DNA from 2 places in the Sinorhizobium chiapasense genome. Region 2 is predicted to be linked to the other one. Evidence: predicted binding sites of a transcription regulator. Region 2 holds the regulator's gene; the other holds the start of a gene.
The links. Region 2 encodes PhoB, which activates phosphate uptake and scavenging genes when phosphate is short. Its sites were predicted from a motif close to TGTCATNNANCTGTCAT; they were not measured.
Positions count from the first base shown of each region.

Region 1: RB548_RS05075 (esterase-like activity of phytase family protein) is a predicted target of PhoB. The motif match lies at 6,119-6,135, and genes of this name have one in related genera.

Region 1 is NZ_CP133148.1:1,057,712-1,065,708, forward strand. It holds gene RB548_RS05055 (AI-2E family transporter) at 1-2, shown strand, start outside; gene hdaA (DnaA regulatory inactivator HdaA) at 28-717, shown strand; gene RB548_RS05065 (RNA degradosome polyphosphate kinase) at 782-2,968, shown strand; gene ppx (exopolyphosphatase) at 2,980-4,503, shown strand; gene RB548_RS05075 (esterase-like activity of phytase family protein) at 4,675-6,033, opposite strand; gene RB548_RS05080 (DUF2000 family protein) at 6,222-6,629, shown strand; gene RB548_RS05085 (adenylate/guanylate cyclase domain-containing protein) at 6,601-7,662, opposite strand; gene rnd (ribonuclease D) at 7,833-7,997, opposite strand, start outside.
Region 2 is NZ_CP133148.1:152,577-160,573, reverse strand. It holds gene RB548_RS00745 (aspartate aminotransferase family protein) at 1-652, opposite strand, end outside; gene RB548_RS00740 (GcrA family cell cycle regulator) at 1,069-1,587, shown strand; gene phoB (phosphate regulon transcriptional regulator PhoB) at 1,668-2,351, opposite strand; gene phoU (phosphate signaling complex protein PhoU) at 2,586-3,299, opposite strand; gene pstB (phosphate ABC transporter ATP-binding protein PstB) at 3,446-4,261, opposite strand; gene pstA (phosphate ABC transporter permease PstA) at 4,275-5,597, opposite strand; gene pstC (phosphate ABC transporter permease subunit PstC) at 5,594-7,078, opposite strand; gene RB548_RS00710 (substrate-binding domain-containing protein) at 7,180-7,997, opposite strand, start outside.

The DNA.
Region 1 (7,997 bases), 910 kb from region 2:
GAGTCGCGCCATTGTCCAGAGTACAGCATGACAAGACGTCCGTTCGAACAACTGCCGCTCGCTTTCGGCCATGATCCGGCCACCGGTCGCGAGGATCTGCTCGTTTCCGATCGGCTGAGCGCTGCCATCGCTATCGTCGACCATTGGCCCGACTGGCCATCGCCTGTCGTCATCATCGCGGGACCGGTCGGCTCCGGGAAGTCGCATCTTGCCAGTATCTGGTGTGAGAGGGCGGGAGCCGAGGCGATTCATCCCGTCGCCGGCTCGGATGCCGCCGACATAGCGGCCCATAAGCCAGTTCTCTTCGAGGATGCCGATCGCCAGGGCTTTGATGATACGGCGCTCTTCCATGTCATCAACAGCGTGCGCCAGCACGGCACCGCGCTGTTGATGACATCGCGCCTGTGGCCCATGTCATGGCCGGTGACGCTTCCGGATCTCCGCTCGCGCCTGAAGGCGGCCACGGTCGTCGAAATCGGTGAGCCGGACGACGAACTGTTGACGCAGGTGCTCGTGAAGCTCTTCGCCGACCGCCAGCTCTTCGTCGATGAGCGTCTTGTCGGTTACATCGTGGCGCGCATGGAGCGCTCGCTGGAGGCGGCCCAGACGATCGTCGAGCGACTGGATCACCTCGCGCTTGCCCGTGGCACGCGGCTGACACGCGCCCTGGCGGCGGAGGTGCTGGCGGAGCTTGGAAATCCCCACCCGCCGGATTGACTGTCACAGTTCCGTCGTCAAACTGGGATAGCTCGTGCATCTGGAGTAATGGGGTCTGATGGGTATGGATAAGGCGACGTCGGCAATCATCGAACATGAGACGTCTGCGGAGCAGATAGACCTGCTGACGAGCCCCGAGCGCTTCATCAATCGCGAATTCTCCTGGCTTCAGTTCAACCGCCGCGTCCTCGAGGAAACGCTGAACACGGCGCATCCCTTGCTGGAGCGCGTCCGCTTCCTGTCGATTTCGGCCGCCAACCTCGACGAGTTCTTCATGGTCCGCGTCGCAGGTATCGAAGGCCAGGTGCGTCAGGGGATTGCGCTTCGCAGCCCCGACGGCAAGACGCCGGCCGAACAGCTCGACGATATCCTCAAGGAAATCGACAACCTGCAGATGGAGCAGCAGGCGTCGCTCGCCGTCCTGCAGCAATACCTCGCGAAGGAAGACATCCTCATCGTCCGGCCTGCCTCGTTGTCCGCTCAGGACCGGAGCTGGCTCGCCAACGAATTCGATCAGTCGATCTTCCCGGTGTTGACGCCGTTGTCGATCGATCCGGCGCATCCTTTCCCGTTCATCCCCAACCTCGGCTTTTCGATCGGGCTGCAACTCGTCAGCAAGACGGGCCGCGAGCCGATGACGGCGCTGTTGCGCCTTCCGGTGGCGCTCGACCGGTTTATCCGCCTGCCGGATGTGAAGAACGTCATCCGTTACATCACGCTCGAGGACGTTGTCAGCCAGTTCATCGACCGCCTCTTCCCAGGTTACGAAGTGCAGGGTTCGGGAACCTTCCGTATCATTCGTGACAGCGATATCGAAGTCGAGGAAGAGGCAGAAGACCTCGTTCGCTTCTTCGAGACGGCCCTCAAACGGCGCCGTCGCGGTTCGGTCATCCGCATCGAGACCGACTCCGAAATGCCGGCATCGCTGCGCCAGTTCGTGGTGCAGGAGCTCGGGGTTCCGGAAAACCGTATCGCGGTGCTTCCAGGCCTTCTTGCGCTGAACACGCTTTCGGAAATCACCAAGGCGCCGCGCGAAGATCTGCGCTTCGAGCCTTACAATCCGCGCTTCCCCGAGCGCGTGCGCGAGCATGCCGGCGATTGCCTGGCGGCGATCCGCGAAAAGGACATGGTGGTCCATCACCCGTACGAATCGTTTGATGTCGTCGTGCAGTTCCTCCTGCAGGCGGCGCGCGATCCGGACGTGCTGGCGATCAAGCAGACGCTCTACCGCACCTCGAACGACAGCCCGATCGTGCGTGCCCTGATCGATGCCGCCGACGCCGGCAAGTCGGTGACGGCGCTTGTCGAGCTCAAGGCGCGATTCGATGAAGAGGCAAACATCCGCTGGGCGCGTGACCTTGAGCGTGCGGGTGTCCAGGTCGTCTTCGGGTTCATCGAACTCAAAACGCACGCCAAGATGTCGATGGTCGTTCGTCGAGAGGAAGGCAAGCTCAGGACCTATTGCCACCTCGGCACCGGCAACTATCACCCGGTCACTGCGAAGATCTACACCGACCTGTCGTTCTTCACCTGCAATCCGGTGATCGCTCACGACATGGCGAACATCTTCAATTTCATCACGGGCTATGGTGAACCGGAAGCGGGCATGAAGCTGGCGGTCTCGCCGCACACGCTGCGGCCGCGGATCCTCAAGCATATCGAGGAAGAGATCGGGCATGCAGCGGCGGGCCGTCCTGCCGCGATCTGGATGAAGATGAATTCGCTTGTCGACCCGGAAATCATCGACGCGCTCTACAAGGCGAGCCGTGCCGGCGTCGAAATCGATCTCGTCGTACGCGGCATCTGCTGCCTGCGTCCGCAGCTTCCCGGTCTTTCCGAGAACATCCGGGTCAAGTCGATCGTCGGACGTTTCCTTGAACATTCGCGCATATTCTGCTTCGGCAACGGTCATGGCCTTCCGTCCGAAAATGCACTTGTCTATATCGGCTCGGCGGATATTATGCCGCGCAATCTGGATCGGCGGGTCGAGACGCTTGTGCCTCTCATCAACCGGACTGTGCACGAACAGGTTCTTTCGCAGATCATGCTGGGAAATCTCATCGACAACCAGCAAAGCTACGAGATACTTCCGGACGGGACGTCACGCCGCATGGAAGTCGGCAAGGATGCCGAGCCGTTCAATGCGCAGCATTATTTCATGACCAACCCCAGCCTCTCGGGTCGGGGGGAGGCTCTGAAGTCCAGTGCACCAAAGCTGATAGCCGGCTGGAAAAGCGGTTGGCGCAAGTAAACTGGAATTGCATGGTAGAATCTGAAGCGCAGGGGCGTCTGCCCGGCATCCGGCCGGTCTCCGTTGTGGATATCGGTTCCAACTCTATTCGCCTTGTCATCTACGAAGGGCTCAGCCGCGCGCCGGCGGTGCTTTTCAACGAGAAGGTCATGTGTGGCCTCGGCAGGGGCATCGATGCGACTGGCCGGATGGCGGAAGAGAACGTCGAACGGGCGCTGAAGGCGCTTCAGCGCTTTCGGGCGCTGTCGGATCAGGCGCGGGCCACCACGATGTATGCGTTGGCGACGGCCGCCGCGCGCGAAGCCTCCAACGGTCCGTCTTTCATCGAAAAGGCGGAGGCTATCCTCGGTTGCAAGGTTCGCATCCTCAGCGGCGAGCAGGAGGCCCATTTCTCGGCCATGGGCATTGTCAGCGGCTATCACGATCCCGACGGGATCGTGGGCGACCTCGGCGGCGGTTCCCTCGAACTCGTCGACGTCGAGGGCAAGCGCATCGGCAAAGGCATTACACTACCGCTCGGCGGCATCCGTCTCTTCGAACACAGCAACGGCTCGCTGCCGAAGGCGCGGACCTGGGTCCGCAAGTTCATGAAAGAAGCGGCCGTGCTGAAGGGCGGCACGGGGCGCACGTTCTACGCCGTCGGCGGTACATGGCGGTCGATCGCCAAGCTTCATATGGAAGCTCGCAACTACCCGCTGCATATGATGCAGGGCTATGAGATTTCCTATGACGAGGCGATGTCTCTCCTGCCCGAAGTGATCGAGCCCAAGAACATCAAACCGTCTGCCTACGCGACAATCTCCAAGAGCCGCCGCAGCCTGTTGCCCTTCGGGGCCGTAACGATGCAGGAAGCCCTCTCGATCATGAAGCCGGGGCGGATCTCTTTCTCTGCGCTCGGCGTTCGCGAGGGCTATCTTTTCTCGCTGCTTTCCGAAGCCGAACGCGTGCTGGACCCGTTGCTGACGGCCGCCGACGAGATCGCGATCCTGCGCGCCCGCTCGCCCGAGCACGCCCGCGAACTTGCGGAATGGACCGGGCGCATGGTGCCGCACTTCGGTGTGGAGGAGACGGAAGAGGAGAGCCGATACCGCCAGGCTGCCTGCCTGCTCGCCGACATCAGTTGGCGGGCCCATCCGGACTATCGGGGACTTCAGGCGCTCAACATCATCGCGCACTCGTCCTTTTCCGGCATCACGCATGCCGGCCGGGCCTATATCGCCCTTGCGAACTATTACCGTTTCGAAGGCCTTAACGACGACGGTGCCACCGAGCCCCTCGCGGGTATCACGACGGAGCGGTTGCTCGAACTCGCCAAGCTGCTGGGCGGCCTGCTGCGCGTCGCCTATCTTTTCTCGGCGTCGATGCCGGGTGTCACGCGCCACCTCGGCTTGCGGCGATCGCCGCGTCCGGATGTCGATCTCGAATTCGTCGTGCCGGCGGCCTATTCCGAGTTCGAGGGCGAACGGCTGGATGGCCGTCTTCAGCAGCTCAGCAAGCTGACAGGCAAGCGACTCGCCTTCCATTTCGAAAACTGATCGGGGTTACGCAGCTCCATTGCGAAGAGACGGCTGCGCTTGGATCGCGCAGCCGCCGTACAGCGCCGCGCGTCTTGTCAGACGCGCAAAGGACGCTGTAGCGCTTTGAATTTCTGCATGTTTTTATCCTTAAATCGGCTAGGATTTAAGGAAACCGAAACTGCAGTTGATTCATTCGGCCTTCAGGAATTCGCGGACTTCGAGCAACACGAACTCATCGTCGTCCGCCTTGTTGATGGCGCGGCCAGCGGAGAAGGGCAGGTTGTTGTCGTTGCCAACGATGATATGCGTGTCGTCGACGCGATCGACGTTCTCGATCGTAACGAAGGGCATGTCGTAGTAGCCATCACCGCCGCCCTGGCGCTTTCTGCCTTCCGGATCGGCGATCTTGAGAAGATCGATGTAACCGATCTTGCGCACGGCCTTGCCGGCGTTCTCGTCGCTGATCTCGATCTTGTAGATGCGCTTGAGCTTCGAGCCGACGGCGAAGCAGTCAGGTTTCGGATCCTTCGGGTCTGCGCATGCCTTGTCGACAGTGCCGGCCCCGTTGTCGCGCTCGATGACCAGCGCAGTCTTCTCGTCGAGCATGTTGAAGTCACCGATCGCCTCGCCACCTTCGGAGAGCGGATAGAGCCAGCTGCGGCCGGTCCAGGCTTTGCTGGCGACATCGAGTTCGATGATTCTGAGCGCCGGTCGACCGTCGGCCTGCTCGACCGATTCATTATCGGTCCAGATCGGCCCTTCCAGCAGGCCGTAGAGCTTGCTGCCGTCCTTGGACATCGCCAGGCCTTCGTAGCCGCCGGAACGCTTCAGGTTGAAGGCGGGCATTTTCTTGGAGGGGTCCGCCTGCAGCGTCAGCGTTGGATTGTCGGGCGACATCACCGGCTTGCCGTCAGCAACGGTCGGAATGACATCGGTCAGTTTGCCGGCCGTATCGAATTTCAGGATGTAGGGGCCGAACTCTTCGCCTACCCAGAAGCCGCCTTCGACCGGCTGGATCGATTCCACGTCGAAATCGGCGCCGGTGAGATAACGGTTGGCTGAGCCTTCCATGACGGTCGGGAAGGGCGCTTTGCGGTCCGGATCGGACAGGAAAACGGTTTGCAGCGCTTCGACCTTGCCGGCATCCCAGTCGATCTTGAGGTGATGCAGCATCAACATCGCGTCGGTCGAGTTCAGCTTGTTGCCGAACCCGTTGTCGGAAAGGCTCCAGAAGGTCCCGTCCGGCATCGTCTTGATGCCGGAAAAGCCTTGCATCGGCTGACCATTGAAAGGCAGCGACAAGCCGGTCGGCCGCACACCGTCCGTGCCGGGCACGCTGCCGAGTTCGACGGCACGCTTCCGGTCGGCCGTCGTGAATTTGCCCGAGGTCTTGAGATAGTCCGCCGCGTCAGCCGGTGCTGCGATGATCGTGTTGGCCGGCAGGATGGCATGCGCCTTCAGCGTTGCCGGAAACACCTTCTCCTCGGCAAGTGCCGTTGTCGTCATTACAAGTGCCAGCGCCGCGGAGGCGAAAAATGCTTTCGTCATGAAGTTCACCATGGGTTGGAGGTCTGAGACCGGTCCCCGATAGGCGCGTTTGATGACGGCTGATTGATGCTTGTTTTACAGCCTCGTGAAGCTTTGGTGACACTCGATACCTTGCTCAAACGTTCAAGATCTACAGTCACTTCGAGCGTTAATGTTGCCGGGAAAAATGCGGAGATAAAGTGATCACGATGTTCGAGACGAAGTTTGCAATCGTCCTGCGGGACGACCTCGCCATGTGGCAGAAACTGAACGTCACAGCCTTCCTTGCCACCGGCATTGTCGGGCAGAAGCCGGAGATTATCGGAGAGGCGTATCGCGATGCCGCCGGCCATGTCTACAACGCGCTAAGCATCCAGCCCATCATCGTCCTCTCGGCAGGCGGTGTCACGCTCGGAGATATTCAGCGGCGGGCTTTGGCGAAGGGTGTTCGCACCTCCATCTACATCGACGAAATGTTCTCGACCGGCCACGACGCCGCCAACCGGGAAGTCTTTTCCAAGTCGGCACCCGACAATGCCCGGGTGGCGGGGATCGCGATCCATGCGGAGAAGAAGCTCGTGGACAAGATCACGAAGGGGGCAAAGCTGCACGGTTAGTCTCGGCGGAAGCCTTCGACCCGCCGTCAAGGAGGTTGGCAGTGCGAAGAGAAAACACATCAAGCTTCTGGCCGCGCCCTTTGACCTCGTGCTCGCCAAGGTCTTCGCTTCGCAGGAAGGCGGGCAGGCGCATGCGCCGCAGCAGGTCGGCGGAAATCAGGATCTGCCGATCGAGCGTTCGACAAAGACCTTCGAGGCGCGCCGTGGTGTTCACCGTGTCGCCGAAGTAGGTGATCTTGTGCCTGTCGACGCCGATTTCGGCCGCAACGATGGTTCCGCCGTGCAGTGCGGCGCGAAGGCGAGGAACCTCGCCGTAATCCTTGCGCCAGCGGTGGGCATCCGTCTCGATCCGGTCGAGAATATCGAAGGCGCAGCGGATGCAGGCGGCGTCGGCGATGGCGCGATCGAAGGGCCAGGTAATGACCGCCGCGTCGCCGACATAGTCATCGATGGAACCGCCGTAGCGAAGCACCGGATCGGCCATGGTTGCGAACAGCCTTCCGAGGTATTCCTGAGTGCGCAGATCGCCAAAGCGCTCGGCGAACGAGGTTGAGCCCGCGAGGTCGACGAAGAGGAACACACGCTCCTCATGCACCGGCTTGCGGTAGCGCCCGGTCAGCAGGCTGAGGAATACGTTGCGGCCGAGCAGTTCCCGCACCCTCAGGACAAAGATGATCGGGCCGGAGATCGCCAGTGCGATGAGGAGTACATTCAGCGATGGCATCATCTCGCCGGGATGGCCCACCAGACGCAGAAGCGATCCTGCGATTGCAAATCCGGCATAGACGAGCGCGACATAGACGGCAATGGAAGACATCAGAAAGCCTGGCGTCGAAAGGCCGTGAATCTTCCTGTAGAGGCGCCGGAAGATGATCCGCCGTTCGAACGCGAGGATCGGCATACAGACGAACAGCGCATAGATCGCGCCGATCAGTCCGCCGTCGCCGTAGATCACCCAGGCATAGGCCACGCCGCTGCCCGCGACGACGAGCAGCAACAGGATGAACTCAAGCGTGGAAAATCTCCAGCGCATGCGCGGAAGCCCCGGAACCGGAAAAACATACAGGACAATTGCGGATCGGGCGGCGATCCGCAATGCATTGAGAGGGCTTATCCAACGCCGTTCGGCCCGGATCAGCTCTTTTGATGCGTCCTCGCTATGGCTGGATTCAGGCGGAAAGTTGTTTTCTCACCTGCGACATTTCAACCGCCTATTTCCATCGCCTCGATCCGCTTGCCGACGAAGCGCAGTGCGACTTCGCCGTTGATGAGCTTGAGGGCCATCTCACCAAAAAGCTCCCGCCGCCAGCCCTTGAGCGCGTCCACATCGGCCTTCTCGCCTTCGGCGGCGATCCTGTCGAGGTCCTC
Region 2 (7,997 bases):
CCTCGTCGAGGATGAGCAGCAGGCCGAATTCGTCGCAAAGCGCCCGCAACTCCTGCAGAAATTCCTTGCTGGCCGGGCGGATGCCGCCCTCGCCCTGGATCGGCTCGATCAGGATCGCCGCCGTCTCGTCGTTGATCGCATCCTTGACCGCGGCGATATCGCCGAAAGGAACCTGATAGAAGCCCGGTGCCTTTGGTCCGAAACCCTCGATGTACTTCTGCTGGCCGCCGGCGGCGATCGTCGCGATCGTGCGGCCATGGAAGGCGCCTTCGAAGGTGATGATATGGAATTTTTCCGGATTTCCCTTGGCGAAGTGATGGCGGCGCGCGGTCTTGATGGCGCATTCCAGCGCCTCCGCACCCGAATTCGTGAAGAACACGCGGTCCGCGAAGGTCACCGCCGTCAGCCGGCGCGCCAGACTTTCCTGGCCCGGAATCTCATAGAGGTTGGAAAGATGCCAGACCTTGTCCGCCTGCGCCTTCAGCGCCTCGACGAGGTGCGGATGGGCATGGCCGAGCGAGTTCACGGCAACGCCGGCGGCAAAATCGAGATAGCGCGAGCCGTCCTCGGCAATAAGCCAGACGCCCTCGCCTCGCTCGAAACGCAACGGCGCACGCATGTAGGTGTCGTAGAGCGGCGTTGTTGCGGCCATGGCGAACTTCTCCTTCCGTCCTGTTGGCATCAATATCGGGCGATCGTGTCCGATAAAAATCAAAAATGCCGCCTTTCGGCGGCGCAGGCACTATTCCTATTTCGCACCGCAATGTCAACAAAACCAAGGCTTGCAGCGAGCTTGAACGCGCGGATTCCGATGTGCGAAAAAACCTCCAGCGGGGGCTTGCAAAAATGCAACGGCCAGCCAGCAAGTTGGGGAAAACTCCGAAATCGATTCGGCGCGATTCCCGCGACTCTTGCCACGGAGTCACCCTGCCAGTAGGTTAATATTCAATTACTAGACGCATGCGGCGGACCTAGTCACCAAAAGAGTTATCGCGTTGCAGCTCCGGAGTTTTTCCGGAGCGTGGTGATGGATTCTGCCATCCAACGCCGAGAACGGAGAGTGCAGAAATGAACTGGACTGACGAGCGGGTGGAGAAACTGAAGAAGCTGTGGTCCGAGGGCTTGAGCGCCAGCCAGATTGCGGCACAACTGGGCGGCGTAAGCCGCAACGCCGTGATCGGCAAGGTTCACCGGTTGAGCTTGCCGGGCCGAGCCAAGGCCGGCGGCGCGACCACTGCCGCACGCCCGAAGCGCACCACGTCGGCCCCCCGGGCGCCGAACTATGCCGCGCGCGTCGCCACCCGCACCGTCACCCGCACCGCTGGCGCCACTGTCCTCAAGGAAGAGATCGAAGTCGATCTCGTCGCCGATCAGGACCTCGAACTCGCACCGAACGTCGTCGTCCCGATGTCGCGACGCCTCGGCCTGACGGAACTCACGGAGCGCACCTGCAAGTGGCCGATCGGCGACCCCCTGAAGGAGGAGTTCCATTTCTGCGGCAACGACTCACCGGAATCGTCGCCCTATTGCAGCTATCACACGCGGCTCGCCTATCAGCCTTCCGGCGAACGCCGGCGCATGCGCTGACCGGCCTCGCGCGAACGCAATTGAAAAAGGGGCGGTGACGCCCCTTTTTTTGATGTCCATCGAAGGATGGCCGCCGGCCTTCAGCTTTCAAGCGAATAGCCGGCGCCGCGCACGGTGCGAATGACATCGGGCATGTTCGAGAAATTCAGCGCCTTGCGCAGACGGCCGACATGCACATCCACGGTGCGCTCGTCGACATAGATGTCATGTCCCCAGACGCCGTCGAGCAGCTGCGAACGCGAGAAGACGCGCCCTGGCGAGGACATCAGGAACTCCAGGAGCCGGAACTCCGTCGGTCCGAGCCGGACTTCGCGGCTGCGTCTGTGGACGCGGTGCGTCTCGCGATCGAGCTCGATGTCGCCGCAACGCAACACCGTCGAAAGCACCTCGGGCTTGGCACGCCTGAGCATCGCCTTCACCCTCGCCATCAGTTCCGGTGTCGAAAACGGCTTGACGACATAGTCGTCCGCGCCGGTAGCGAGACCACGAACCCGCTCGCTTTCCTCGCCACGCGCGGTCAGCATGATGATCGGCAGGCGCTCCGTTTCCGGCCGCTGCCGCAGTCGGCGGCAAAGTTCGATGCCGGAGACGCCGGGCAGCATCCAGTCGAGGATCAGGAGATCGGGCAGCCGCTCCTGAAGGCGGATTTCAGCTTCATCTCCGCGCAAGATCGTATCGACGTCGAAACCTTCGGCCTCGAGATTGTAGCGCAGGAGGACGCTCAGCGCCTCCTCGTCCTCGACAACAGCTATCTTCGGCAACATTCGGTCATGCTCCTTCCCACGCGCGGGTGCCATCATGCCACCGCGACACTCTGTGGGCCGCGAAAGATCGCGACCGGACAAGATTAACGCATGCAAACCAAGGCATGCGGCTATCGGGCTCTCGGGCGCCCTAGAGCGCCGTGCGTTCAAAATGAACGCACAAAGGACGCTCTAGCACTTTGATTCTAGAGCATCTTATCCGCTTCCAGTGATTCCACTTGAAAGCGGGATGCTCTAGTCCGTTACTGAGCCCAGCGTCGACGTATTATCGTCCTTCGGCCGCTCACCCTGCGGCTGGGCGCCCGTCGCCATGTAATAGATCGTTTCGGCAATGTTGGTCGCGTGGTCGCCGATACGCTCGATGTTCTTGGCGCAGAAGAGCAGATGCGTGCACGGGGTGATGTTGCGCGGATCTTCCATCATATAGGTCAGCAGTTCGCGGAAAAGCGACGTATAGATCGCGTCGATCTCTTCATCGCGCTCGCGGATGCGGTTCGCCTTTTCCGGCGAGCGAGAGGCGTAGACGTCGAGCACCTCCTTGAGCTGGACCAGGGCCAGCTCCGCCAGATGCTCCAGGCCACGCGCGAGCTTGCGCGGGATGCCGGATCCGGCGACCGCGATCACGCGCTTGGCGGTGTTCTTGCCGAGGTCGCCAACGCGCTCCAGGTCCGCCGCAATTCGAATGGACCCCATGATCTCGCGCAGGTCGGATGCGACCGGCTGGCGCTTGGCGATGGTTACGATCGCCTTCTCACCGATTTGTCGCTCGGCGTCGTCGAGGATCGCGTCGTCGGAAATCACCTTCTGCGCCAGCGCCAGGTCGGAATTCACCAGCGCCCGGACGGAATCCGCCACCATCTGTTCGGCCTGCCCACCCATTTCCGAGACGCGGCGCGTCAGATATTTAAGCTCGTCGTCAAATGCCGACATGATGTGTGTGGATGACATGTTTCGTTCCTTGAATTCGTAACCCGGTTGACTGGAACGCCATGCGCTCAATGAACCCACAAAGGACGCTCCAGCGCTTAGATTCTAGAGCATCTTATCCGCTTTCAGCGATTCCACTTGAAAGCGGGATGCTCTAGTCGCCTGGCTTAACCGAACCGACCCATGATGTAGTCCTGCGTGCGCTGGTCATCGGGATTGGTGAACATCTTGTCCGTATCGTTCTCCTCGACGAGATTGCCGAGATGGAACATGGCGGTGCGCTGCGAAACGCGCGCGGCCTGCTGCATCGAATGGGTCACGATAACGATCGTGAAGTTGGCGCGCAGTTCGTGGATGAGTTCCTCGACCTTCGCGGTGGCGATCGGATCGAGCGCCGAACAGGGCTCGTCCATCAGGATCACTTCGGGGCTGACCGCAACGGCACGCGCAATGCATAGGCGCTGCTGCTGGCCGCCGGAAAGGCCGGTGCCCGGCTCTTGCAGGCGATCCTTGACCTCGTTGAAAAGGCCGGCCTTCTGCAGGCTCGTTTCGACGATTTCGTCGAAATCCGCTTTCGTGCGGGCGAGGCCGTGAATGCGAGGGCCATAGGCGACGTTGTCGTAGATCGATTTCGGGAACGGGTTCGGCTTCTGGAAAACCATGCCGACGCGCGCGCGCAGTTCCACGACGTCGATCGACGGATCGTAAATGTCGTCCTCGTCCAGCGTAATCTTGCCGGTAACCCGGCAGTGCTCGATCGTATCGTTCATGCGGTTCAAGGTGCGCAGGAACGTCGACTTGCCGCAGCCCGACGGACCGATCAAGGCTGTGACGGTGTTTTCACGGATATTGAGATTGACGTCGAAGAGCGCGCGCTTCTCGCCGTAGTAGACCGACACATCCTTGCCGATCATCTTGTAGGGCACCGTATTCATTTTCAGATCCAGAGCTTTTTCCACTGCAGCTTCCGACATCATGTTCATAGTCCTTACCCCACTACCAGCGGCGCTCAAAGCGACGCCGCAAGAGAATTGCGCCCAGGTTCATGAAGACGAGGAAGATCAGGAGAATGATGATCGCTCCAGACGTCCGCTCCACGAAGGCGCGTTCCGGCTCATTTGCCCACATGTAGATCTGCACCGGCAGTGCCGTGGAGGGTTCCAGCGGCGATCCAGGAAAATCGACGACGAAGGCCACCATGCCGATCAAGAGCAGCGGCGCCGTTTCGCCAAGTGCATGCGCAAGGCCGATAATCGTGCCGGTCAGAATGCCCGGCATGGCGAGCGGCAGCACATGGTGGAAGATCGTCTGCATCCTCGACGCACCGAGACCGAGTGCCGCGGAACGGATCGAAGGCGGCACGGCCTTGAGTGCCGCACGCGTGGCGATGATGATCGTCGGCAGCGTCATCAGCGTCAGCACGAAACCGCCCACGAGGGCCGCCGAACGCGGCATGCCGGCGAAGTTGATGAAGACGGCAAGGCCGAGAAGACCGTAAACGATCGACGGTACGGCCGCGAGATTGTTGATGTTGACTTCGATCAGATCGGTGAGGCGGTTCTTCGGCGCGAACTCCTCGAGATAGATCGAGGCGGCGACCCCGATCGGCAGCGCCAGGACCAGCACGATCAGCATCATGTAGAGCGATCCGACGAGTGCGACACCGACGCCCGCCGCTTCCGGGCGGCTCGACGCACCGAACGTGAAGATGCCGGTGTTGAAGCTCTTTTTGAGCACGCCGGCATCGGCAAGCTGGCTCATCCAGGCGACCTGCTGGTCCTTGACCCTGCGCCTGCCCTCATCCACCGACAGGTCGATCTGACCCTTGAAGGCGGAGTCGATATTAGCCTCGGCAAGCATTGTGACCGGGACGGTCTTGCCGATCAGCGACGGGTCGGCAACCACCATGTTGCGCAGCTGCGTGCGCACGCTGGGGGAGATCATATCCGTCGCCTGCTTGAGCAGGGGCCGCTTCGTCGGGTCGAGGCCGAGCTGCTTCACGAGAGCATCGCGAACGAGCAAAGGATAGTTTGCGGTCATCAAGACCTTGGGATCGGTGGCGCGCTCGTTCTTCGGATCGATCACCTTCTCGGAGAACTCGATCGGCAGCGTGATCGTCGTCTGCAGGAAGGCGGTGTAACCGTTGGAGACCACCGTCGAGATGAGGATCGCCAGAAACAGCAGACCAAGGGTGATGGCGGTGATGCCGTAGGCGCGGAAGCGCCGCTCTGCCGCATAACGGCGCTTGATACCAATATCGCGGCGGGTTTCGGCAGGACGGGTGGAGACCTTTACCGTGGGGGAGGCAAGTTCGGTCATTCGTACTGTTCCCGATATTTGCGCACGATGTAGAGCGCGTAGATGTTGAGGCAGAGCGTGATGACGAACAGCGTGATGCCGAGCGCGAAGGCGACCAGCGTCTGCGGCGACGTGAACTCCAGGTCGCCCGTCAACTGATGGACGATCTTGACCGTAACGGTCGTCATCGGCTCGAAGGGGCTCAATTGCATGCGCGCCGCGACACCGGCGGCAAGCACGACGATCATGGTTTCACCGACCGCTCGCGAAGCCGTCAGCAGCAACGCGCCGACGATGCCGGGCAGTGCGGCCGGCAGGATGACCTTCTTCACCGTCTCCGAGCGCGTGGCACCAAGACCGAGAGAGCCATCGCGCAACGCCCGCGGCACCTGGGTGATGATGTCGTCGGACAACGAGGAGACGAACGGAATGAGCATGATGCCCATGACGATCCCGGCCGTGATGACACTCTGCGCCTGAATGAAGCTCTGGTAGCTGCCAGTCAGCAGACCGCTCAATTGCGCCGAGATATCGCGCAGGAACGGACCGACCGTCACGAGCGCAAAGAAGCCGTAGACGATCGTCGGGATGCCGGCGAGCACTTCGAGGAGCGGCTTGGCCGTCGAACGCAGCCGTGGGCTGGCGTACTCGGCCATGTAGATCGCGGCGAAGAGGCCGATCGGCACGGCAAAAAGCATGGCGACGAAGGCGATGTAGAGCGTGCCGGCGAGCAGCGGCAGCAGGCCGAACTGGCCGGAGGCGCCTGAATTGCCGGCGGCGGCGAAACGGGGATCCCAGACGGTACCGAAGAAAAATTCTACGGGCGATATCATGCTGAAGAACCGGCCAGCCTCCGACAGCATCGAACCGACAATGCCGATCGTCGTCAGGATGGCGATGGACGAGGCGACGACAAGTGCGCCCAGCATGACCCGCTCCACCTGGTTGCGGGCACGAAAACGCGTCGAGACATTGCGGATCGCGTAGAGAGCACCTGCAACCGCAATCAGAAGCACGACCGCGGTCATCAGCCAACGGCTGTTATAACGCATCGCGTTGAACTGCTGTGCCGCCTCGATCATGTACGGCTCGCCTTCGCCGGCAAGCGGCACGCCTTTGGCCGCGAGCGCCTCACGAAGGTTGGTACTACCATTCTCAACCGCCGCAATTTCAGCGGGGCTCAAACGACTGAGGCCCAAGGCAACGGACTTGACCTGGCCGAGCGCGAGCTGGGTGGTCGCCTCACCCTGGCTCTGCACCGCATCAGGAAGAGCCGAGCGCACGCTTGCATCGACGTAGATCGGCGAGGCAATCAGCCAGGCGGCCAGCACGAGTACGGCTGGCAGCATGGCCCATATGGCGACGTAGCTGCCGTGGTAGCCAGGCAGGGAATGCAGGTTCGCGAGCTTGCCGCCTGAGTGCGCGAGCGAGCGCGCACGACCGGCAAAATAAGCAATGAAACCAATCAAAACAATCAAGAAAAGGAGGAGCGAAGTACTCATCGGCACGTCTCCCTGGTAAAGGCCATGCCAAGCCACCGGCAATATCGAATGAACACGCACCCCGGCGGAACAAGGAGTTGCGCCGGGGTGCGTCTTTATAATCAGAGCATGTTGCCAGCTTCGAAGGCCTTGCGAATTTCTTCGCGCTCGGCGTCCGGAGCGGAAACGAGGCCGTACTCAGCGAGCGGGCTGTCGGGGCCGATCATCTGGTCGTCGATGAAGAATTCGACATATTCCTTGAGACCCGGGACCACACCCATGTGCGCCTTCTTCACGTAGAAGAACAGCGGGCGGGAAACCGGGTATTCGCCCGAAGCGATCGTTTCGGTCGAGGGAACGATGCCGTTGACGCTCGCAACCTTCAGCTTGTCGGCATTGTTTTCGTAGAACGACAGGCCGAATACGCCGATACCGGCCTTGTTGGAAGCGATGCGGGCGAGCGTTTCGGTGTAATCGCCGTCGATGTCGACAGCCATGCCATCCTTACGGACGGCGACGCACTTGGCGAGCTGTTCCTTGGCATCGCTGACAGCAGCCTTGATGACGTCCTGGGCGCCCGATTCCTTGCAGCCTTCAGCGAGGATCTTCTCTTCGAAGACTTCGCGCGTGCCGTGCTTCTGGCCCGGGATGAAGGCGGCGATTTCGGCGTCCGGAAGCGAAGCGTCGATTTCCGACCACTTCTTGTAGGGGTTGGCGACGAGCTTGCCGTCGACGACGACTTCAGCGGCCAGACCCTTGTAGAGGTGTTCCGGCTTCAGGGCGAGGTCGGCGTTGCCGGCGTCGGTTGCGAAGACGATGCCGTCATAACCGATCTTGACTTCCTGGATTTCGGTTACGCCAGCTGCCTTGCAGGCCTCGATTTCGCTGTCCTTGATCTTGCGCGAGGAGTTGGCGATGTCGATCGTGTCTTCGCCGACGC